Regions from separate parts of the Pseudoduganella sp. GW821-FHT05F09 genome, predicted to be linked through region 1. Evidence: predicted binding sites of a transcription regulator. Region 1 holds the regulator's gene; each other region holds the start of a gene.

Region 1 (7,410 bases):
CGCAGTGATATCCGTGTGCGCCACCACGGCGCCGCGCCATTCCGCTTCCAGCGGTGTGGCGCAGATCCGGAACCAGCGCTCGCCCTCCTCGGTCTGCAGGCGGTATTCCGTTTCGAAGCAGGCGGTGTCGCCCGCCAGCACCGAAGCTATGCCCTCGTGCGCCATCATGCTCTGGCTTGCCGCGTGCCTGCCGGCGTGCGCGTGCCAGGCCCGGTTCACCGCCAGGGTGCTCCCATCCGGGCCGAGCACGGCGATCTCGTCGGGCAAGGCATCCAGCAAAGCGCGGGCCGCCAGGCTGTAACCGGGATCTATCTCATTCATGTGGACTCCAGTACCAAAACATTCCCGCAAGGATACTGATTATGGGCAACAGATTTATTGATCTGGATCAAATTTGGCGGGCTGGCGGCGGCGCGGGCACGGCCAGGGACTATGGGATTTTTGATATGGATCAAAGGAATTGCGTGGAGCGCTTGCTATGCTGAGGCTTCAAGTATGAAAGGTTTCTTGCCATAATGAATCACTCGTCACTCCCTCCAGCCACTTGCGCCAATTGCCACTGGCGCGCCCTGTGCCTGCCCTCCGGCCTGGCCGGCGGTGCGCTGGATGAATTTGAGCGCGCGGTATCGCAGCGGCGGGCGGTGGCGCGCCACGAGCGCGTGGAAACCGGCGGCGCACCGTTCGGCCAGCTGCACGCGGTGCTGAGCGGCCAGTTCAAGCTGCAGCGCGCCGCGCCGGACGGCGGCGTGCAGGTGCTGGGCTTCGCCATGCCGGGCGACCTGCTGGGCCTGGACGCCATTGGCCCCGGCCGCTACGGCAGCGACGCCGTCGCCCTGTCGGACAGCGTAATCTGCGCCATCCCCTACCCCGGCCTGGAAACGCTGATGGCGCAGCAGCCCGTGCTGGCGCGGCGGTTGTCCCATCTGCTGAGCGCCAGCCTGGCGCAGCGCCAGGAGCAAATGCTGTTCCTGGGGAATGCGCGCGCCCCGCAGCGGCTGGCGCGGCTGCTGCTGGACCTGGGCGGCCGCTACGGCGAGCGCGGCGGGTCCGCCACCTCCTTCCAGCTGTGCATGTCGCGCGAGGACCTGGCCGCCTATCTGGCGCTGACGGTGGAAAGCGTGAGCCGGCTGCTGTCCATGTTCAAGCAAAACGGCCTGCTGGCCGTGAGCAACCGCGCCATCGAGCTGCGCGACACGGCCGGCCTGCGCGCCGTGGCCGCCGCACCAGCCTACGGCGCCGTCTGAACCATACAAGGAGATTTCATGTTCAAGCACATCCTCGTGCCGGTAGACGGCTCGCCCGCGTCGCAGGTGTCGCTACGTTCGGCGCTGGACATGGCGGCCGGCTACGGCGCCAGCATCACGGCGGTGCACGTGCTGCCGGACGACCACGCGTTCAGCCACCGGCCAGCCGCAGCGCATCCGCCGCAAGAGAAAGCTCCAAGCGACAGCACGGCCCAGGGCCAGGCCCTGCTGGCCGCCGTGAGCGAGGCGGCGCACGCCAGGCAGGTGCCCTGCTACACGGTGCTAGCGCGCGGCGACCGTCCGCACCGCAAGATACTGGAAACGGCGCACGCGCGCGGCTGCGACCTGATCGCCATGGCCTGCCACGGCCAGCTCGGCCTGAAAGGCGTGCTGCTGGGCAGCCAGACGCAAAAGGTGCTGGTGCACAGCCCGGTGCCGGTGCTGGTGTTCCGCGCCGAGTGAGCGCTCAGATCATGCCGTGTTCCAGCGCGTAGCGGGTCAGCTCGGCGTTGCTGGCCATGCCCATCTTGTCCAGGATGCGGGTGCGGTAGGTGGTCACGGTGTTCGGGCTCAGGTGCAGCAGTTCGCCGATGCGCACCAGCGCCTCGCCGGCGGCGATCAGCTTGAACACTTCCAGCTCGCGGTCCGACAGCGCTTCGTGGTCGCCCGCCCCGCCGCCGCCCACCAGCGTGGCCAGCTTTTCCACCAGCGCCGGGCTCACGTGCTTGCCGCCCGCCGCCGCCTTGCGCACCGCCTCCACCAGCGTGGCGGTGGGCGCGTCCTTGGTCAGATAGCCGGCCGCGCCCAGCTTCAGCGCGCGCACCGCGTAGATTTCCTCCGAATAGGTGCTTAGTATCAGCACCGCCATGCGCGGGCATTCGGCGCGCAGCATCTTCAGCAGTTCCAGGCCGTTCTTGCCCGGCATGGTGATATCCACCAGCGCCACGTCGAACTGCTGCTCGGCCACGCGCTGCATGGCCTCCTGCGCGTTGCCCGCCTCGCCCGTCACGGCGATGCCGCTGGCCGTGCCCAGCATCAGCCGCACGCCGTTGCGCGCGATCGCATGGTCGTCCACCAGCAGGACGGTGATCTCGTCATGCGCCATTTTTACTCTCCTCCAGCGGCAGGCGCAGCGTCAGCACGGTGCCGTCCGGGCCGCCCATGATGGCCAGCTGGCCGCCGAAACTGCGGCTGCGTTCGTGCATGCCCAATATGCCCCAGGACTCCCGGCTCAGCAGCCCGTCGGCCGCGATGCCCTTGCCATTGTCGCTTACCGTCAGCCGCAGCGTGTCCGCTTCGCAGCTCACTGCTATCGTCGCCTGCGTGGCCTGCGCGTGGCGCACCACATTGGTCAGCGCCTCCTGCACGATGCGGAACAGCATGGTGCTGCGGTCCGCGTCCAGTTCCAGCGCAGCGGCCTGCGCATCGATACGGCACACGCAACGCAGGCCTGCCCGCAGCGCCACCTGGTCCGCATACCATTCCAGCGCGGCCCACACGCCCAGCTGGTCCAGCACGCTGGGGCGCAGGTCGGTAATCACGCGGCGCACGGTTTCGATGGCGCTCTGCACCAGGTCCGCCGTATCCGCCAGCAGCGGCTCGGGCGTGCTGCCCGCCGCCACCGCCCGCTCCTGCGCCACCAGGACGTAGGCGCGGATGCCGGTCAGCAGCCCGCCCAGTTCGTCGTGGATTTCCTGCGCAATGCGCTTGCGTTCTTCTTCCTTGATGCGTTCCTGGTGCGCGCCCAGGCGGCGCAGCTCGTCCTGCGACTGGCGCAGTGCCTGCAGCAGCTGCTGGGACTTCTGCTCGGCCAGCTTGCGCTCGGTAATGTCGCGTACCAGGCCGGTGTACATGCGCTTGCCGCCCAGCGTCATCTCGGCCACCGACAGGTCCATGGGGAAGACGCTGCCGTCGCGCCGCAGGCCCTGCACTTCGCGGCCCTTGCCGATTATGCGTTTTTCGCCGGTGGCGCGGTAGTGGGACAGGTAGCCGTCGTGCGCGCTGCGGTGCGGCTCCGGCATCAGCATATTGATATTGCGGCCCGCCACTTCCGCCTCCCGGTAGCCGAACATGCGCTCGGCGGCGGGGTTAAGGCGCTCCAGCATGCCGTTTTCGTCGATGGTGATGATGGCGTCCACCGCCGTCTCGAACACGGCGCGCATGCGCGCTTCGCTCTCCTGGAGCGCCTGCTCGGCGGCCTTGCGGGCGCTGATGTCGTGGATGGTGGCCATCACCATGGTCTGGCCGTCCGGGCTGCGCAGCGGCGACAGGCTGACTTCGACCGGGAATTCGCGTCCCTCCCGGTGGCGGCCGGACAACTGCGCGCCGGCGCCCATGGCGCGCGGGCGCGGCTCGGCGCTGTAGCCTTCGCGCAGCGCCTGGTGGCCGTGCCGGAAGCGTTCGGGTATCAGCGTCTCCACCGGCAGGCCCTGCAACTGCTCCTGCGTGTAGCCGAACAGCGCTTCCAGGGCCGGATTGGCGAGCGCAATGGCGCCGCCGCGGTCGACGATGAGGACGGGGTCGGTGGCGGCAGCCAGTAGCCAGGCCAGGCTTTGGTCGGCGATGGGGGGATTTTGCATGCCGCAATCATACGAGGGATGCACGCCCCGGTAAAGCCTCGGCGCCCGTGCGGCGCGGCCGCCCGCAGTCAGGCGGCCTGCTGCTCCGGCGCCAGACGGCCGGAGGCCAGGTCCTGCAGGCCGGCCAGGTCGAGTATGCGCAGGTCGCGGTTGTTCAGGCTGATCCAGCCAGCCTTGCGGAAACGCGCCAGCAGGCGGCTGATGCTCTCGATGGTCAGGCCCAGGTAGCCGCCGATGTCCTCGCGCGACATGCGCAGCTGGAAGCTTGCAGGAGAGAAGCCGCGCGCCGCGTAGCGGGCGCCCAGCGAAGTCAGCATCAAGGCCAGGCGCTGTTCGGCGCGCATATTGCCCAAAAATAGGGCAACAGCCTGCTCGCGCTGGATCTCGCGCGCCATGACGCGGTGGAACTGGTGCATCAGCTCGGGTACTTGCGCCACCAGTTCCTGCAGGCGGTTGAAGGGGATTTCGCACACTTCGCTGTCTTCCAGCGCCACCGCGCTGCAGCTGTGCTGGCCGGTGCCTATCGCTTCCATGCCGAGCAGGTCGCCGGCCATGTGGAAACCGGTAATCTGCTGTTCGCCGCGCTGGTTCACCTGCGCGGTCTTGAAATGCCCCAGGCGCACCGCGTACAGGCTGCCGAAACCCTGCCCCATGCTGAACAGCTGCTCGTCGCGCTGCACCTTGCGGCGGCGCGAGATGATCTGCTCCAGGCGGTGCATCGATTCCTCGTCCAGGCCCTGCGGCAGGCACAGGCGGTTGAAGCTGCACAGGCCGCAGCGCGGCTGGGGCTGCGGCCGCGCTGGGTTGGAGGATGCGATGTGGATGGTGGCGGTGGTCATGGTCGGCTCCGGTGCATGGGCTGCGCTGTCGATGCGGACAGTATCGCGTGCACCGGGCCTGGGCGGTATCGGGTATTCCGGCCAGTTGCTGTAGGGGATCCCCTACAATCCGGCTCAGAAGGTGATTTTCAGGGCCGACGGTGCCCCGGCCAAGGCGCCGGGAGCGCTGGAAATGCCCTCCACGGTCAGGCCTTCCTGGGTCTGGCGGAACGGCAGCGCGCCGTCGCGGCCCAGCTGTTCCACGCCCTTCACCTTGCCCGCGCCCGGGCCGAGCACGCGCAGCACCACCGAGCCGTCGCGCGGCGCGCCGATGGCGTAGACCGCCGCCCCCTTGGCCGTGAAGCGCCACGATTCCTCGCCGAACTGCTTCCAGGGCCGGGTGCCGTAGATGGCCTCGCCATTGGTGTCCAGCCAGGCGCCCACGTCCAGCAAGGTGCGCTGCTGCTCCTCGGGGATGGTGCCGTCCGCCTTGGGCGAGAGGTTGAGCAGGTAGAAGCCGCCCTTGCTCGCCGTGTCCACCAGGCGGCCGATAATGGCGGCGCCGCCGGCCACCTTCATGCCGTTGGTGTAGCCCCAGGTGCTGCCTATGGTGTCGTCCACCATCCACGGGCCGGGGCGGATGTCGGCCGGCGAACGCACGCCTATTTTTTCAAAGTCGATGATGGAGCCGACCTGCCTGGCGTCGTCATTGCTGGGCGCGTAGGCAACGAACTTGGTGCTGATCGAGACTTCCTTGTTCCAGGCCTGGGCGCGGTTGTAGTAATAGGCCGCCAAGCGCAGCTTGAGCGGGTCCAGCACGCGCAGATTGACGCCGTTGTCGAACCACAGGATGTCGGGCTGGTACTGGTCGATCAGCTCCAGGTTGCGGTTCACCCAGTCGGTGAGGAAGCGCTCCATGGCGGGCTGGCTGCGGTCGGCCACGTTGTAGAACGCGGCCCACTCCGGGTCGTACAGGTCGGCCTTGGCCGCTTTCAGGCGGGCTTCCAGCGCTGGCGGGGGATTGATGAAGGTGAAATTCTCCACCCCGTGGTTGGATACGCCGAACTTCATGCCCTCCTTGCGCACGGCGGCCGCCAGTTCGCCGATCAGGTCGCGCTTCGGTCCCATGCGCTTGGCGTTGAACGGCGTGACCCGGCTGTCCCACAGTGCGAAATTGTCGTGGTGCTGGGCGGACGGCATGACAAAACGGGCGCCGGCCCGGCGGAACAGCGTGGCCCACTGCGCCGCGTCGAACTTCTCCTGCTTGAACTTGGGGATGAAGTCCTTGTAGCCGAAGCGTTCCGGCGGGCCGAAGTTGGCGGTGTGCCAGGCCAGGTCGGCGCCGTACATATGCTTTTCATACCATTCGTTGTGGTAGGCCGGCACCGCGTACACGCCCCAGTGCATGAAGATGCCGAACTTGGCGTCCTCGAACCAGGCCGGGGTGCGGTAGTTCTTGCGGATAGACTCCCAGTCCGCGGCGTAGGGGCCGGGCGGCAGCGGCGTAGCGACGGCGGCGTCCGCAGCCGCCACGGTGGCCGGGGTGGCGGGCGGTCCCATCACGCCGTAGTCATACAGCTTGGACTCCGGCACGCCGCCCCGGTCCGGCTTGGGCAAGGGGCCGGCATCCGCACCGGTCAGGATGGACGCGAGGACGGCAAGAGTTAAACCGGACAGCAATGGCGCGCGCAGCATGATTGGCCCCCGTAATTATAAAAATGACGGCTAGCGTATCGCGCGGGCACGTTTCGCGCACGTTTCGCTTTGTATCACTCATAAACATGATTAGATTGCGCCAGCCGTTGACACTGGCGTGACGACTATCGATACTCGGAAGCCATCCTAATCAGACCTATAACAATATCCCCATGGCAGTCATCACCGAGATTGAAGACCTGCGCCTGCAGGCCAAGCGGCGCGTCGCGAAAGCTATTTTTGGCTACGTCGATTCCGGCTCCTACACCCAGGGCACCATGCGCGCCAACAAAAGCGACCTGGAAGCCATCCATCTGCGCCAGCGCGTGGCCGTGAATGTGGACCAGCGCAACACGGCCACCACGCTGGCCGGGCAGGACGCGTCCATGCCGGTGGCGCTCGCGCCGGTGGGCCTGACGGGCCTGAACTACGGCGACGGCGAGATCCTGGCGGCCCAGGCGGCCGAGGAATTCGGCGTGCCCTTCACGCTCACCACCATGAGCATCTGCTCCATCGAGGACGTGGCGGCGGCCACCACCAAGCCGTTCTGGTTCCAGCTTTACGTGATGCGCGACCGCGCCTTCGCCGCCGACCTGATCGCGCGCGCCAAGGCGGCCAAATGCTCGGCGCTGGTGCTCACGCTGGACCTGCAGATCTTGGGCCAGCGCCACGCGGACCTGCGCAACGGGCTTACCGTGCCGCCGCGCCCCACCCTGTCCAATATCGCGGACATGCTGAGCAAGCCGTCGTGGTGCGCCAGCGTCCTGCTGGGCAAGCGCAAGACCTTCGGCAACCTGGACGGCCACGTCAAGGGCGCGCAAGGCCTGTCCACGCTGATGGCCTGGGTGGGCCAGCAGTTCGACCCCACGCTGAACTGGGACGACGTGGAGTGGATACGCAAGCAATGGGGCGGCAAGCTGATTTTGAAGGGCATCCTGGATCCGGAAGACGCCAAGATGGCGGCCCGCACCGGCGCCGATGCGCTGGTGGTCAGCAACCACGGCGGCCGCCAGCTGGACGGCGCCATGAGCTCCATCCGCGCCCTGCCCGGCGTGCTGGAGGCGGTGCAGGCGG
Region 2 (7,410 bases), on a different contig from region 1:
TTCCGATCCACCTTGTATGACGCCCTTTGAAAAAAAAGCCTGCGGATCTCGCAGGCTTTTGTGTTTTCTTGCTGCCGGCGGGTTTTAAGCCGCCATGCGCACACTACCCCTGCATCCGTCCATCAGGAACGATAGGCCCACCACTAGCACTAGCGCGCCCTCGGCCGAACGCGCGGTGCCGGTAATGCCCTCGACGGCGATCGCCGTCATCGGTTTGATCACCAGGTCGGCCGTGCCGTCGACCGCTTCCACGGCCAGGATGTATGGCTGCGGCGCGTTGACCACGATGCCCACGCGTTCCGACGCGGGCGCGTAGCCCAGCGCGCCGGCCAGCGTGCGCACCGGCAGCGGACGGCCCTGGTCCTTCAGCACCGGCGCGCCGCCCACTTCCATGAACTCTTCCGGCAGTTCGACCACGCGCTGCACCACGGCCATCGGCAGCGCCAGCAGCGCGCCCGAGGTCGAGACCAGCATGGTCGGCACGATCGACAGCTCGATCGGCAGGCGGATGGCGAACTTGGTGCCCTTGCCCAGCGCCGATTCGATGTGGATGGCGCCGCGGTTCTTCTCCACGGCGGTCTTCACCACGTCCATGCCCACGCCGCGGCCGGACACGCTGGAAGCGACTTCCTTGGTCGAAAAGCCCGGCAGGAACACCAGCTGGTACGATTCGTCGTCCGTCATGTTAGCAGATGGCGAGATCAGGCCCTTTTCCGCCGCTTTCTTGCGCAGCGCGATCGGGTCCATGCCCTTGCCGTCGTCCTGCAGCACGATCATGACGCTGTTGGCTTCCTGCCATGCTTTCAGCGAGATGTAGGCCTTGGCCGGCTTGCCGGCGGCCACGCGCACGTCCGGCGATTCCACGCCGTGGTCGAGCGCGTTGCGCAGCATGTGCACCAGCGGATCGTACAGGCTGTCCACCACCACGCGGTCGACTTCGGTCTCCGCGCCTTCGATGGTCAGCTCGACTTCCTTGCCCAGGTCCTTCGCCAGCTCGCGCACCAGGCGCGGGAATTTCTGAAACAAACGGCCCACCGGCTGCATGCGGGTGGCCAGCGTGGCGCGCTGCAGTTCGGTCGAGTAGCGCGAAGCGCGCTCCAGCGTTTCGGTCAGCGCCGACATCAGGCTGGCGGCCTGGCCTTCGAATTTGAATTGCTGCAGACGCTCCAGCAGCACGGCGGCCTGGTTGGCGGCCTGCACCGATTCGCCGGCCACTTCCAGCAGCGCGTCGAGCTTGACGGCGTCGATACGGATGCTTTCTTCCTTGGCCGGCGCGGCGTGCGCCTTGGCGTCGTCGCGCTCCGGACGGGCGCGGGCCGCAGCCGGGGCGGCGGGTGCGACGTCGGCGGCGGCGGCGATGGCGGCAGCCACGCCCTCGGACACGGCCGGGGCGGCTGCGGCGGCGGGCGCGGCGGCGCTGCGCGTGTACGTGCCTTCCGGCACCACGGAGATATACATGCCCTCCCAGTCCAGGCCGTCAGCCGAGGCGGCGGCCGGAGCAGCGGCGGCGGCGGGCGCGGCGGCCGCAACCGGTGCGGCGGGCACAGCGGCAGCGGCAGGCGCGGCCTTGGCCGGCGCGTTGCCCTTGCCTTCGATGGCGTCCTTCAGGATGGCTTCCAGCTCGCCCGGCATGGCCGGCAGGTCTTCCGCGGCGCCGCCGTTGTTCAGTTCGGTCAGCTGGTCGGCCACGAAGCCGGACGCCATCAGCGCCGCCTCGATGGCGATAGGCGTGACCGGCGCGGCGCCGGTGCGCAGCGCGTCGAACAGGTTTTCCGTCAGGTGGCAGGCCGACACCAGGGCGCCCAGGCTCATGAAGCCGGCGCCGCCCTTGATGGTGTGGAAGGCGCGGAACACCGCGTTCAGCGTTTCCTTGTTTTCCGGGTCGCGTTCGAGGCGCAACAGGTTTTCTTCAACATTTACAGCCAGGTCCATCGCCTCGACGACGAACTCCTTGAGCATATCGTCCATTAGAATCCCAGATCGGCAAGCAGGTCATCGACACTGTCCTGGTTCAGCGCCACCGTCGGTGCGGATGGGCCGGACATCAGCGACACCTCTTTCTGCGCGATCTTCTCGCGCACCTCGGTCGGCGCGTTGTCTTTCAACAGCTGCGCCAGTTCCGATTCCACCGTCTTGGTGATGCCGACCACTTTCTTGATCAGCTGGCCGGTGATGTCCTGGAAGTCCTGGGCCATCATGATTTCCAGCAGGCGGGCTTTTTCCGCCTCGGTCGCGGCCGACACCGCCTGCGCGAAGTCGCGCGAGTCGCCGGCCAGGGTCTTGAATTCGTCCAGGCTGAGCTTGCCCGCGAACAGGGCGGCCCAGCGGTCTTCCATGGCCTTGGACTGCTTGGACAGCACGTCCTGGGCCGGCATGCCGTCGTCCAGGGTGTTGAGCACCTTGTTGGCGGCCTGCTCGGTCAGGCTGGCCACGTATTCCAGGCGGTCCTGGGCGTCGCCGATCTGGGCCGACGCTTCCGTCAGCGCCTTGTCGTAGCCCAGTTCACGCAGCGAATCGTGCAGCAGGCGCACAATGCCGCCCAGGCGTTCGAACATCGGGTTGCCGTCGCCATGGTGCTCGCCGGCGCCAGCGTCGGCGGCCGGGGCGGCTGGGGCTGCAGCGGCCGGGGCGGCTGGAGCCGCTGCGGCCGGACGGGAGGCAGAGACTTCGTCGAACAGGCTCTCCAGATCATCCTCGGCGGATGGGGCAGGCGCAGCAGCTACGGGAGCAGGTGCGGGTGCCGGTTCTGTAGCGCGTTGCGCGGACACTTCATCAAATAGTGCGTCGAAATCATCAGCGGCGTTGGTCATATCCCTGCTTCTCCTAATTTGTCAAAATGCTATGCTGCTCGCCCCGGCGCTTCGCGTGATGACGCCCGGCAATATTCAAACCGCTTACGCGAGTGTAGCAGGGCGCTGGCCGGTTGTTCAATCACCGGCGCTGGAAAGGCGCTTGCCCCACCCTGTGGCATGGCGTAAACGGAGTTTTCTGTTGTATTTGGAGATACTAACATCGCCAGGGGCGCCTCGGGGTGCCTCAGAGGAACAAATACCGCGATGCGGCAAAAAAATCGTCCAGGACATGGTGCGTATTTGACGTGGTGTTTCCTGTGTTTCTTGATAAATATCAAGTCTTTCCATCCTAATAATGGGCGTAATCGCGGCTACAATAAAGTATGGCCCCCGATAGCGTAGCGGATTTTCATAGACAAGGAGCTGCATATGTACCGCAAAATCCTGATCACCACCGATGGCTCGGCCGTCTCCAAGATGACCGCCTGCGCCGGCGTGGCGTTTGCCCAGCAAATGGGCGCCGAAGTGCTGGCCCTGTTCGTGGCGCCGGAATACCAATACCCCATCTACGTTGAAATCATTCCGCCCAGCTATCCGAGCGAGGAGGAATACCGCGCCGCCATGCAGCGCGCCGGCGCCGAGCATGTACAGCCCATCCTGGACTCCTGCCGCAAGAAAGGCCTGGAATGCCAGGGCCTGACCGCGTTCGCCGAAAGCACGGCGCTGAAGATCGTCGATGTGGCGGCGCAGCAGGGCTGCGACCTGATCTTCATGGGCTCGCACGGCCGCAGCGGCTGGGGACAGCTGCTGCTGGGCAGCGTCACCAACAAGGTGCTGTCCCACTCGAAGCTGCCGGTGCTGGTGCACCGCCTGCTGAAAGAACCCTTGCCGGACTGAGCGCCGCCCGCCGTCCCTTCCCTGTAACACTACTTCGCAATCCATGATCAAAATAGTCATTGCCGACGACCACACCATAATGCGCGAGGGCCTCAAGCGCATCCTCGACGGCGCGCCCGACATCGATATCGTCGGCGAAGCCATCGACGGTTTTGAAGTACTGAACCACATCCGCCAGGGCGGTTTCGACTTGCTGCTGTTGGACCTGTCCATGCCGGGGCGCAGCGGCATCGAGCTGATACGGCAGATCCGCAGCGAAGCGCCCAAGCTGGCCATCCTGATACTCACCATGCACGAGGAAGAGCAGTACGCGGTGCGCGCCATCCGCGCCGGCGCGCAAGGCTATCTGACCAAGGAAAGCGCCGGCACCCAGCTGCTGGGCGCAATCCGGCGCGTGGCCGCCGGCCGGCCCTATATCAGCACCGAAGTGGCCGAGCAGCTGGCGCTCAACATCATGCTGCCCAACGAGAGCCTGCTGCACAAACAGCTGTCGGACCGCGAGTTCGAGGTGTTTTCGCTGCTGGTGGCCGGCAAATCCATCACCGAAATCGCCAATGGCTTGCATCTTAGTGTAAAGACGGTCAGCACCCACAAGACCCGCATCATGCAGAAGATGGGCATGAACTCGCTCTCTGAAATGGTGCAGTACGCCGTGGCGCACCGCCTGCTGTCCCCCTTCAAAACGTAGGACAACTCCTACAAACGGGCGCTTACTCCTACGCCCACAATCAGCCTCGGCTGATATCTATGGCAAGACCATGTTGGCATACTGAAATCACACGATGGAAGTTGCCAGAAGGTCATAACTGCTACAAGGAGAAAAGCATGCAGTCTACGCACATCAACGAATTCCGCCCCGGCACGCCGGTGGCGCCACTGTCCGGCCTGGAGGCCGGGCGCCAGCGCCAGGGCCGGCTGTGGTCCAACCTGACGGAAGTCTGCGAACTGCTGCATATCCCTCCCGTCAACATCGCCCACTCGGAGGAGCTGCTGTTCCAGCACGTGCAGTTCAAAACGGGCCAGCGCATCCACACCATAGGCCAGCCCTTCGACATGCTGTACATCGTCAACTCCGGCTTCCTGAAAACCGTGCTCATCGACGAATTCGGCAACGAGCAGGTGCTCAGCTTCCCGATGAAAGGCGACATGATGGGCGTGGACGGCATCCACACCCGCCACTACTCGTCGGAAGCGGTGGCGCTGTCGGACTGCGACCTGATCCTGCTGCCCTTCCGCAAGCTGGCCGCGCTGGGCCGCGTGCACATTGAACTGGAAAACATGATGTACGGCGTGATGAGCCGCGAACTGGTGCGCGAGCAAGCCATGATAGGCATGCTGGGCGCGCTCAGCGCCGAGGCGCGCGTGGCGCGCTTTCTGGTGGCGCTGTCGGACCGCTTTGCGCAAATGGGTTATTCCAGCAAGCTGTTCAACCTGCGCATGACGCGCCACGAAATCGGCAGCTACCTGGGCCTGACGCTGGAAACGGTCAGCCGCACGCTGTCCGCCTTCAACGAGGTGGGCCTGATCAGCGTCGACCAGCGCACCATAGGCATCAAGGATCCGGAAGCGCTGAAAAACCTGCGCCGCCTGCCGCCGTCGCGCGCGCGCGGACGCCAGCCCGCCGCCCGCGCCAAGGCGGCAGCGGCGGCCGCATCGGCGTCGGCGCCAGGCGCCCAGCCGCTGTACGCCACCGTCTAGTTTTCTTCAGGGTACACCCCAGTTTGGCCCGCGCACCGCGGGCCTTTTTTTATGGCCGCGCTCCACGCAAATTGTTCTTGCAAATAAAGCAGGCTTGAACAATAATGCAAATGCGAATCGTTCTCATTTAATGGAGTGTAAAACATGCATGCAGAGAAATCCATCCTGGCGCCCGCAAGCGCCGCCCTCCCCGCCGCTGCGCGCAGTACCGCTCCGGCCGCTTCCTCCGTCCGCCGCCTGACCAGCGCCGGACTGATGCAGGACCAGCGGGAAGTGGAAATTGAACACGGCAACAAAGTCTACCGCCTGCGCATCACCCAGCTCGGCAAGCTGATCCTGACCGCCTGAGCATCCGAAGATTCCCACCCCAGCCAGCCATCCGCATTGCGGTAGCCAGCCTTCCCGACCTTGCGAGGAGTGCCTGATGGCTATCATCGACCGTACCGATCCTATCTTCCTGACCAATAACCAGGGCGGCCAGCGCCCCGAACTGATGCTGTCCGCCGTGCTGCACCTGATGTCGCACTACACGGCCAGCGCCGGCGAAAGCGGGGCCTGCCTGAAGCTGGCCTCGGTCATCGAGCGCCACTTGAAAGCACTGGCCAGCCTGCCGGAACTGGCGCCGGTGCTCAGCGCCACCTGCCAGCAGCTATCCGAGCAATGGGCCGGCGTGGTCGAGCGCGCCATGCCGGTGCAGGAAAAGCACAACTTCCTGGAACGGCTGATGGCCCGCTCGCGCGGCGAGCAGGCGGCGTGAGGCGGCGCCATGTGCGATAAACATCAATCCCAAACCGGCGCCGGCGGCGCGCAGACCTCGCGCCGCCGGCGCTTGTGGGAACTGGGCCACGCCTGCCATTGCCCGCTGGTCGGCGTCGGCATGCCGCTGGCGGCGCTGCGCAAGCTGGTGGGCAAAATCACCGGCGGCGCCGTGGTGGCGGACGACTACGAAGTCCACGTGGGCGTAGTGACCGAATGCGGCGCCCGCAACCGCCTGTCCGAGGCCTTGCAGAAGGAACTGGAGCGGCGCTACGCCGGCGTGCTGCTGCGCTTCAAGAGCGCCAAGGACAGCGCTACGGTGGCCGCGCTGTGGCGCGCCGCCGTGGCCAACGGCGACGTGGCTGGCGCCTTCTGGGCCGGCCTCACGCATGCGCGCTGCACGCCGGAGCTGGAGGAACAGATGTGCCGCGACCTGCACATGGTGCAGCACCAGGCCGGCGCCTGCGCGCGCGCCGACATCAGCCGCTTCCATGCGGTGCTGGAGGAAAATTCGCGCATGACGCGCGAACTGGCGCGCCTGCAGCAGCGCAATGCCGCCATGCAGCTGGAGCGCAACGCCGAGCTGGACCAGCACGCCAGCCAGCTGATGCAGCTGCGCGCCCATCTGGTGGGACGCGACAGCCTGGCCGACTCGCTGCGCCACGAACTGGAACAGCTGCGCGCCTCGATTCCCGGCCTGGACACGCGCGACCGCCTGGCCCAGCGCCTGAGCCAGGTGGACGAGCGCGAGCGCGCGCTGCGCAACCAGGTGGCGGACCTGAAGCAGGAACTGGCGCAAGCGCAGGCGGCGCAGGCCGCCATGCAGGCCCCGGCCCCGGCAGGCGCCGCCGTCCAGGCCCAGCCCCAGGCCGAGCGCGGCGCCGCGCAGCCGCCCGCCGAACACGTGATCCGCATGCCGGAACGGCTGGCCGACCGCAGCATCCTGTGCGTGGGCGGACGCACCGGCAATGTGGCGACCTACCGCGCGCTGATCGAGCGCGTGGGCGCCCAGTTCGCCCACCACGACGGCGGCCTGGAGGACAACGCCAACCGCCTGGAGGCCAGCCTGGCCGCCGCCGACCTGGTGATCTGCCAGACCGGCTGCATCAGCCACAGCGCCTACTGGCGCGTGAAGGACTTCTGCAAGCGCACCGGCAAGCGCTGCGTGTTCATCGACAACCCCAGCATCTCCAGCCTGGCGCGCGGCCTGGAGGAAGCCGACCTGGCCTGATTCTTCCGCGCATAAAAAAACCCACCGGTTCCTTTC
Region 3 (7,410 bases), on a different contig from region 1:
CATGCGCTGCTGAACGGGCGCATGGCGCTGGACATGTCGCCGGCCGGCTTCCAGAGCTATTTCAACCCCTTGCTCGACGTGCCGTATTTCCTGCTGACGCAATGGCTGCCCGCGCCGGTGGCCGGCTTTGCCTTCGGCGTGCTGCACGGCCTGGCCTTTGTGCTGGTGGCCGCCATCGTGCGCCAGTTCGTCGCCAACGGCCGCACCGCGCTGCTGCTGGCCATCGCAGGCATGATGAGCGCGGCCTTCCTGTCCGAGCTGGGCAATTCCATGGGCGACAACGTGACGGCGCTGCTGGTGCTGTGGTCGCTGTACTGGCTGCTGCGCCGCTGGGAACAGCTGCCGTCCTGCGCCGGAGCGGGCCTGCGCGCGCTGCTGGGCGCGGGCGCCGTCATGGGGCTGGGCCTTGGCCTGAAGCTGACCAATGTGAGCTTCGCGGTGGGCGCCTGCGCCGCGCTGCTGGTCCTGGCCGCGCCGCTGCGGCAGCGCGTGCTGGCGGCCTTCCTGTATGGCGTGGGCGTGCTGGCCGGCATGGCGGCGACGTCGGGCTACTGGATGTTCCGCATGTGGAGCAGCTACGGCAACCCGCTGTTTCCGCAATTTAACAACATCTTCCACGGCCCGATGGCGGCCGAACTGGGCGTGCTGGACGAGGGGCACTTGCCGCGCGGCCCGGCTGAAGCCCTGCTGTGGCCTTTCGTGTTCACGCGCAATATCGGCCGCATCGCCGAAGTGCCCATCCAGCAAATCATCTGGCCGCTGCTGTACACGGCGGTGGCGGCGTGGGCGGTGATGGCGCTGCTGCGCCGCGTGCAGGGAACGCAGGGCAAGCTCGCCGCGCTGCCCGTGCTGGCGCCGCGCGCCTTGTTCCTGCTGGTGTTCTTCGCGGTGTCGTATGTGGTGTGGGTGCGCCTGTTCAGCATCTACCGCTACGTGGTGCCGATGGAGCTGCTGGCCCCGCTGCTGTTCTGGCTGCTGCTGCAGGCCATGGTGCCGCAGGCGCTGGCGGCCCGCCTGGGCGGCTGGCTGCTGCTGGCCGCCACGCTGGCGGTGCTGCCGTTCACCACCTGGGGCCACGCTGGCTGGACCGAACGCGCCTTCGCGGCCGATGCGCCGCGCATCGCGCAGCCCGCGCGCGCCGTGGTGTTCCAGGCCTCGTCGGACAGTCCCATGGGATGGCTGGCGCAGTTCATGCCGCCCGAGGCGGCGGTGGTTGGCCTGGGTTCCGGTTTCCCCGAGTCGCAGGCCTACCGGGAGCGCATGCAGCAGCTGATCGCCACGCGCGGCGGGCCGCACTACATCATGTTCCCCATCGCCACCGACAAGCGCGCCACCGGCATGGAGCGCAAGGCGCAGCTGGCCGGCTCGCTGGGGCTGACCGGCAGCGAATCGGGCTGCCGCGCGCTGGAATGGCTGGCCAGCCATGTGCGCATGAAGGCCCAGGTCGACCGCACGGCGGCCTCTTCGGGCCAGCTGTGCACGCTGGCCTTGCAGGCGCAGTACCGCAAGGATACGGCGCCTGAGGACCGGGCGATGGAAGCGGAGGCGGCGCGCCGTTTGCGCCTGATCGGCCTGGCGTATGATCCCGCCACGTGCGTGGCTTACCGCGCGTCGGTGGGCACGGAGCCTTATCCGTACCGGATGTGCACAGTGGCGGCGCTGGCTGGGAACTAGTCCAGCCCGCCGAAGCGCTGGCGGAAGTCGCCGCCGGCTTCGGCGGCGCTGTCGTCCTCGCGGCGCAGCACGGCCAGCACGTGCTGCTCGGCCGCCGCCGCCACCAGGCGGTACAGCTCGCGCGCCAGCGCGTAGGCGGAGGCGCCCGGCCACGGTTCGGGCAGCAGTTCCACCGGGAGCTGCGGATCGTGCAGCTGCACCCGGCGCCAGGCGTGGATCAGCAGCGAGCGGATCACGAAGGCCTGCTCCGGCTCAGGCTGGTGCCCGCCGCGCAGCAGGGCCAGCAGCGGCTCGAACTGGGCGATGAACTGCAGGTAGCCGCCGCTCACGCCGCTCAGGTCCCAGCCCTCGTCTATCATTTCCCGCAGCGGCCGCCCGTTGCGCGCGCCCGGCATTTCCGCCGCGTGGCAGATGAACAGCTTGTCGCGCATGCCGGTACGCGCCAGCAGCTCGTCCAGCGTGTCCGGATTGCCGGCCGGATGGCCGAACACGCCGGCCGACACCAGGCCGTAACCCTCCCACACCAGCTCCTTGCGCAGCAGCGTGCGCTCGGCCGCGCCCAGGCTGTTGCCGCTCATGACCAGGGTCCAGTCGCCGTCCCAGTGCACCTGCAGCGGCGCGTAGATGCGGCGCTGCGCGCGCGCAAAGCGGGCCTGCGCCTCGGGCGCGATGGAATAGGACGAGCGCCGCCCGTCGCGCTGCGACACCAGCCAGCCTTCCTGCGCCAGCCGGAACACGGCGGTGCGCAGCAGCCTGTCGTTCACGCCGAAGGGACCCAGCAGCTCGATCAGGCTGCCCAGCCACACCATGCCGCCATGCGGCACGATGGCGTCGCCGAAGATGGTCATCACCAGCGATTTCGAGCGCGGCGGGTCGCTGGCCAGGAAGTGGGTGATCCATTCGTTGCTGTTCAGGGTCTTCATCTTGCGCACGGGTGATGTTCTCTCAAGCCGGGAGTTTACTTTGCCGTGGCTTCGGCGCAGCATTATTTTTTTTGTATCTGCCCATTCTGGCACCATTTCACCCCAAAGGGATACAGTTTTTTGATTTGAGTCAAAAAATCAGTATGCAAACGAATTTTTGTATCGTATGATGATTTCACACCCTTGACCAAGGAGACAAAACATGTACGCACAGATGGTTGAAACCGGCCTGAAGAAAGTTCAGACGAACGAGGACATGAGCGCCGACGAGCGCGAGTTCCAGGCCCGTATCGACGCCGGCGTGAAGATCGAAGCCAAGGACTGGATGCCGGACGCGTACCGCAAGACGCTGATACGCCAGATCTCCCAGCACGCCCACTCCGAAATCGTCGGCCAGCTGCCTGAAGGCAACTGGGTGACCCGCGCCCCCACGCTGAAACGCAAGTCCATCCTGCTGGCCAAGATCCAGGACGAGGCCGGCCACGGCCTGTACCTGTACAGCGCCGCCGAGACCCTGGGCGTGTCGCGCGACGAGCTGCTGGCCGCCCTGCACAGCGGCAAAGCCAAGTATTCCAGCATCTTCAACTACCCCACGCTGAGCTGGGCCGACATGGGCGCCATCGGCTGGCTGGTGGATGGCTCGGCCATCATCAACCAGATCCCGCTGTGCCGCTGCTCCTACGGCCCGTATTCGCGCGCCATGATCCGCGTCTGCAAGGAAGAGTCCTTCCACGCGCGCCAGGGCTACGACATCATGATGTCGCTGGCCAAGGGCACGCCGGAACAGAAAGCCATGGCGCAGGACGCGCTGAACCGCTGGTGGTGGCCGTCGCTGATGATGTTCGGCCCATCGGACGCCGAGTCGGTCAACAGCGCGCAGTCCGCGCAATGGCGCATCAAGCTGTTCTCGAACGACGAGCTGCGCCAGCGCATGGTCGACCAGACCGTGCCGCAAGCCGAATACCTGGGCCTGACCGTGCCCGACCCGGACCTGAAGTTCAACGCCGAAACCGGCCACTATGAATTCGGCGAAATCGACTGGAGCGAGTTCCAGGCCGTCCTGAAGGGCAACGGCCCGTGCAACCGCGAGCGCCTGCGCACCCGCGTGCAGGCCTGGGAAGAGGGCGAGTGGTTCCGCGACGCGCTGGTGGCCTACGCCGACAAACACCAAGAGGACAAGGCTGCGGCCTGAGGAGACATAAGATGAGCAAAGAATGGCCATTGTGGGAAGTTTTCATCCGTAGCCAGCACGGCCTGGCGCACAAGCACGTGGGCAGCCTGCATGCGTCCGACGCCGGCATGGCGGTCAACAACGCGCGCGACGTGTACACCCGCCGCAATGAAGGCGTGAGCATCTGGGTGGTGCGCGCCACCGACATCGTGGCCAGCAGCCCGGGCGACAAGGACGCGCTGTTCGAGCCGTCCAACAGCAAGGTCTATCGCCATCCCACCTTCTTCCCGATGCCGGAAGAAGTGAAGAACCTGTAAGCGCGAGGCGAGCATGGACAACAAGATTGCATACCTGCTGCGCCAGGGCGACAACGCGCTGATCCTGAGCCAGCGCCTGTCCGAGCTGTGCGGCAAGGGCCCAGCGCTGGAGGAGGACATGGCGCTGACCAACGTGGCGCTGGACCTGCTGGGCCAGACCCGCATGTGGTACAGCTACGCCGCCGAACTGGAAGGCGCGGGCCGCGACGAGGACAAGCTGGCCTACCACCGCGACGCGCACGACTTCAAGAACTGCCTGCTGGTGGAGCAGAAGAACGGCAACTACGCCGACACCATGATGCGCCAGTTCTACTTCGATACCTGGCACTACTTCTTCATCGGCGCGCTGACCAAGTGCGGCGACGAGCGCATCCGCGAGATTGCCGAGAAGTCGCTGAAGGAAGTGACCTACCACCTGCGCCGCAGCGGCGACCTGATCGTGCGCCTGGGCGACGGCACCGAAGTGAGCCACGCCAAGACGCAGGCGGCGGCCGACGAGCTGTGGATGTACACGGGTGAGTTCTTCAAGTACGACGCGGTGGACGAGGCCATGGTGGCTGCGGGCGTGGCCCCGGCTTCCGGGCCGCTGCGCGCGCAGTGGCTGGCCCACGTGAGCGACATCTTCGGCGAAGCCACCTTGACGATGCCGTCGCCGGACGCGTGGATGCAGAAGGGCGGCAAGCAGGGCGTGCACAGCGAGCACCTGGGCTATCTGCTGGCCGAGATGCAGTTCCTGCAGCGCGCCTACCCCGGTTCGGAGTGGTAAATGCCAGCCGCCGCCGTCACTGCTGAACAGGTCTGGACGTGGCTCGCCGAGGTGGCCGACCCGGAGATCCCCGTGATCTCCGTGGTGGACCTGGGCATCGTGCGCGGCGTGGCCGTGGCGGACGATGGCGCTTGCACCGTCACCATCACGCCCACCTATTCCGGCTGCCCGGCCATGCAGGTGATCGCGGACGCCGTCACCGGTGCGCTGCGCGAGCGCGGCATGGCACAGGTGGAGCTGCGCACGCAGCTGTCGCCCGCCTGGACCACGGACTGGATGAGCGAGGAGGGCAAGGCCAAGCTGAAAGGCTATGGCATCGCCCCGCCCGCGCAGCAGGTGATCGACATCAGCGGCTTGCGGCGCACCGCGTCCGGCGCACCGGACCTGGCCGCAGGAGTGCGCCGTGGCGCCGTCGCCAAGCCCCAGGTCGTGTGTCCCAACTGCGGCTCCAGCCATACCGAAAACACCAGCCAGTTCGGCTCCACTCCGTGCAAGGCGCTGTACAAATGCCTGGACTGCCGCGAGCCGTTTGACTACTTCAAGTGCCACTGAGAGCATAACCATTATGAGCAAATTCTATCCGCTGTCCGTCGCCAAGGTGAGCAACGAAACGCGCGACTGCATCGCCGTCACCTTCGCCGTGCCGCCCGAACTGGAAGAAAGCTTCAAGTACCAGCAAGGCCAGCACCTCACGCTGCGCACCCACATTAATGCCGAGGACGTGCGCCGTTCCTACTCCATCTGTTCCGCCGTGCAGGACGGCGCGCTGCGCGTGGCCATCAAGCGCACGCCCGGCGGCATGTTCTCCAGCTGGGCCAACGACACCTTGAAGGCCGGCGCCGTGATCGAAGTCATGCCGCCCATGGGCCACTTCAACGTGGCGCTGGACGCGGCCAACCGCAAGAACTACATGGCCTTCGCGGCAGGCAGCGGCATCACGCCCATCCTGTCCATCATCAAGACCACGCTGCTGACGGAGCCGAACAGCCGCTTCACCCTGTTCTACGGCAACCGCGCCTCGTCGTCGGTGATCTTCAAGAACGAACTGGCGGACCTGAAGGACATCTACACGGACCGCCTGAACATCGCCTACGTGATGAGCCGCGAGCAGCAGGACATCGAGCTGTTCAACGGCCGCATCACGAAAGAGAAGGCGCAGCAGTTCCTGCAGCACTGGGTGCGCGTGGAAGATTACGACAACGCCTTTATCTGCGGCCCGGAAGACATGATGCACGGCGTCTCCGAAGCGCTGCAGGAAGCGGGCATGCCGAAGGCGAACATCAAGATCGAACTGTTCGCGGCCAGCATACCCAAGCACCAGCACAAGCCGCGCGCGCAGGCCGACGCCGGCGCCGGCCTGACCGAAGTGACCGTGGTCATGGACGGCAACCACACCATGTTCACCATGGACCGCGACAAGGAATCCATCCTGGACGCAGGCCTGCGCGCCGGCATAGACATGCGCTACTCGTGCAAGGGCGGCGTGTGCTCCACCTGCCGCTGCAAGGTGCTGGACGGGAAAGTGGACATGGACGTGAACTACGCGCTGGAAGACTACGAGATCGCGCGCGGCTTCGTGCTGAGCTGCCAGAGCTTCCCTGTGACCGACAAAGTGGTGGTCGATTTCGACCAGGCTGAATAAAACAAGTGGAGGAGACACCCCATGAGCTACCAGAACATCCTGTTTGAAATCAAAGGCGGCATCGCGAAACTGACGCTGAACCGCCCCGATAAACTGAACAGCTTCACCCAGGCCATGCACCTGGAGGTGCGCGACGCGCTGGCCAAGGTGCAGGCCGACAAATCCGTGCGCGTGCTCCTGCTCACCGGCGCCGGACGCGGCTTCTGCGCCGGCCAGGACCTGGGCGACCGCGCCGTGGAACCCGGCGCCCAAGGCGTGGACCTGGGCGACTCGGTCGAGAAATTCTACGCCCCCCTGGTGCTGACCTTGCGCAGCCTGCCCATGCCCGTCATCTGCGCCGTGAACGGCGTGGCCGCCGGCGCGGGCGCCAACCTGGCGCTGGCTTGCGACATCGTCATCGCCGGCAAGTCGGCCAGTTTCGTGGAAGCCTTCTGCCGCCTCGGCCTGATACCGGACACCGGCGGCACCTGGATTTTGCCGCGCCTGATCGGCATGGCGCGCGCCACCGGCCTGGCTATGCTGGGCGAGAAACTCACCGCGGACCGCGCCGAGCAATGGGGCCTGATCTGGAAGTCCGTGCCCGACGAACTGCTGATGACCGAAGCCACCGCCATGGCCGAACACTTCGCCACCGCGCCCACCAAGGGCCTGGCCTACACCAAGAAGGCGCTGCAGATCAGCCACTGCAACTCGCTGCCGGAGCAGCTCAAGCTGGAAGGCGAAATGATGCGCGAGCTGGGCTACAGCCACGACTACCGCGAAGGCGTGGCCGCTTTCATCGCCAAGCGCGCGCCTGAATTCAAGGGGGAATAAACATGGCCGCTCTGGATAAAGCCAGCGTCGTCGCCGTCATCGGCAGCGGCGCCATGGGCGCGGGCATCGCGCAGGTGGCGGCGGCCGCCGGCCACACCGTCAAG

The links. Region 1 encodes FNR, which switches genes on or off when oxygen is low (the NO sensors DNR and NnrR bind a similar motif). Its sites were predicted from a motif close to TTGATNNNNATCAA; they were not measured.
Region 2: AC07S4_RS27775 (universal stress protein) is a predicted target of FNR. The motif match lies at 3,117-3,130, and genes of this name have one in related genera.
Region 3: paaA (1,2-phenylacetyl-CoA epoxidase subunit PaaA) is a predicted target of FNR. The motif match lies at 2,718-2,731, and genes of this name have one in related genera.

The regions. Positions count from the first base shown of each region.
Region 1 is NZ_JBWKSD010000001.1:1,076,178-1,083,587, reverse strand. It holds gene AC07S4_RS04575 (putative bifunctional diguanylate cyclase/phosphodiesterase) at 1-321, opposite strand, end outside; gene AC07S4_RS04570 (helix-turn-helix domain-containing protein) at 516-1,244, shown strand; gene AC07S4_RS04565 (universal stress protein) at 1,263-1,706, shown strand; gene AC07S4_RS04560 (response regulator) at 1,711-2,349, opposite strand; gene AC07S4_RS04555 (PAS domain-containing sensor histidine kinase) at 2,339-3,823, opposite strand; gene fnr (fumarate/nitrate reduction transcriptional regulator Fnr) at 3,892-4,662, opposite strand; gene AC07S4_RS04545 (alpha-L-fucosidase) at 4,777-6,336, opposite strand; gene AC07S4_RS04540 (alpha-hydroxy acid oxidase) at 6,510-7,410, shown strand, end outside.
Region 2 is NZ_JBWKSD010000011.1:85,556-92,965, reverse strand. It holds gene AC07S4_RS27785 (chemotaxis protein CheA) at 85-1,968, opposite strand; gene AC07S4_RS27780 (protein phosphatase CheZ) at 1,968-2,810, opposite strand; gene AC07S4_RS27775 (universal stress protein) at 3,222-3,689, shown strand; gene AC07S4_RS27770 (response regulator) at 3,733-4,377, shown strand; gene AC07S4_RS27765 (Crp/Fnr family transcriptional regulator) at 4,515-5,387, shown strand; gene hemP (hemin uptake protein HemP) at 5,532-5,735, shown strand; gene AC07S4_RS27755 (hypothetical protein) at 5,812-6,144, shown strand; gene AC07S4_RS27750 (DUF2325 domain-containing protein) at 6,154-7,374, shown strand.
Region 3 is NZ_JBWKSD010000003.1:469,617-477,026, forward strand. It holds gene AC07S4_RS11960 (hypothetical protein) at 1-1,674, shown strand, start outside; gene paaX (phenylacetic acid degradation operon negative regulatory protein PaaX) at 1,671-2,597, opposite strand; gene paaA (1,2-phenylacetyl-CoA epoxidase subunit PaaA) at 2,800-3,789, shown strand; gene paaB (1,2-phenylacetyl-CoA epoxidase subunit PaaB) at 3,801-4,085, shown strand; gene paaC (1,2-phenylacetyl-CoA epoxidase subunit PaaC) at 4,099-4,851, shown strand; gene paaD (1,2-phenylacetyl-CoA epoxidase subunit PaaD) at 4,852-5,403, shown strand; gene paaE (1,2-phenylacetyl-CoA epoxidase subunit PaaE) at 5,417-6,493, shown strand; gene paaG (2-(1,2-epoxy-1,2-dihydrophenyl)acetyl-CoA isomerase PaaG) at 6,515-7,306, shown strand; gene paaH (3-hydroxyacyl-CoA dehydrogenase PaaH) at 7,309-7,410, shown strand, end outside.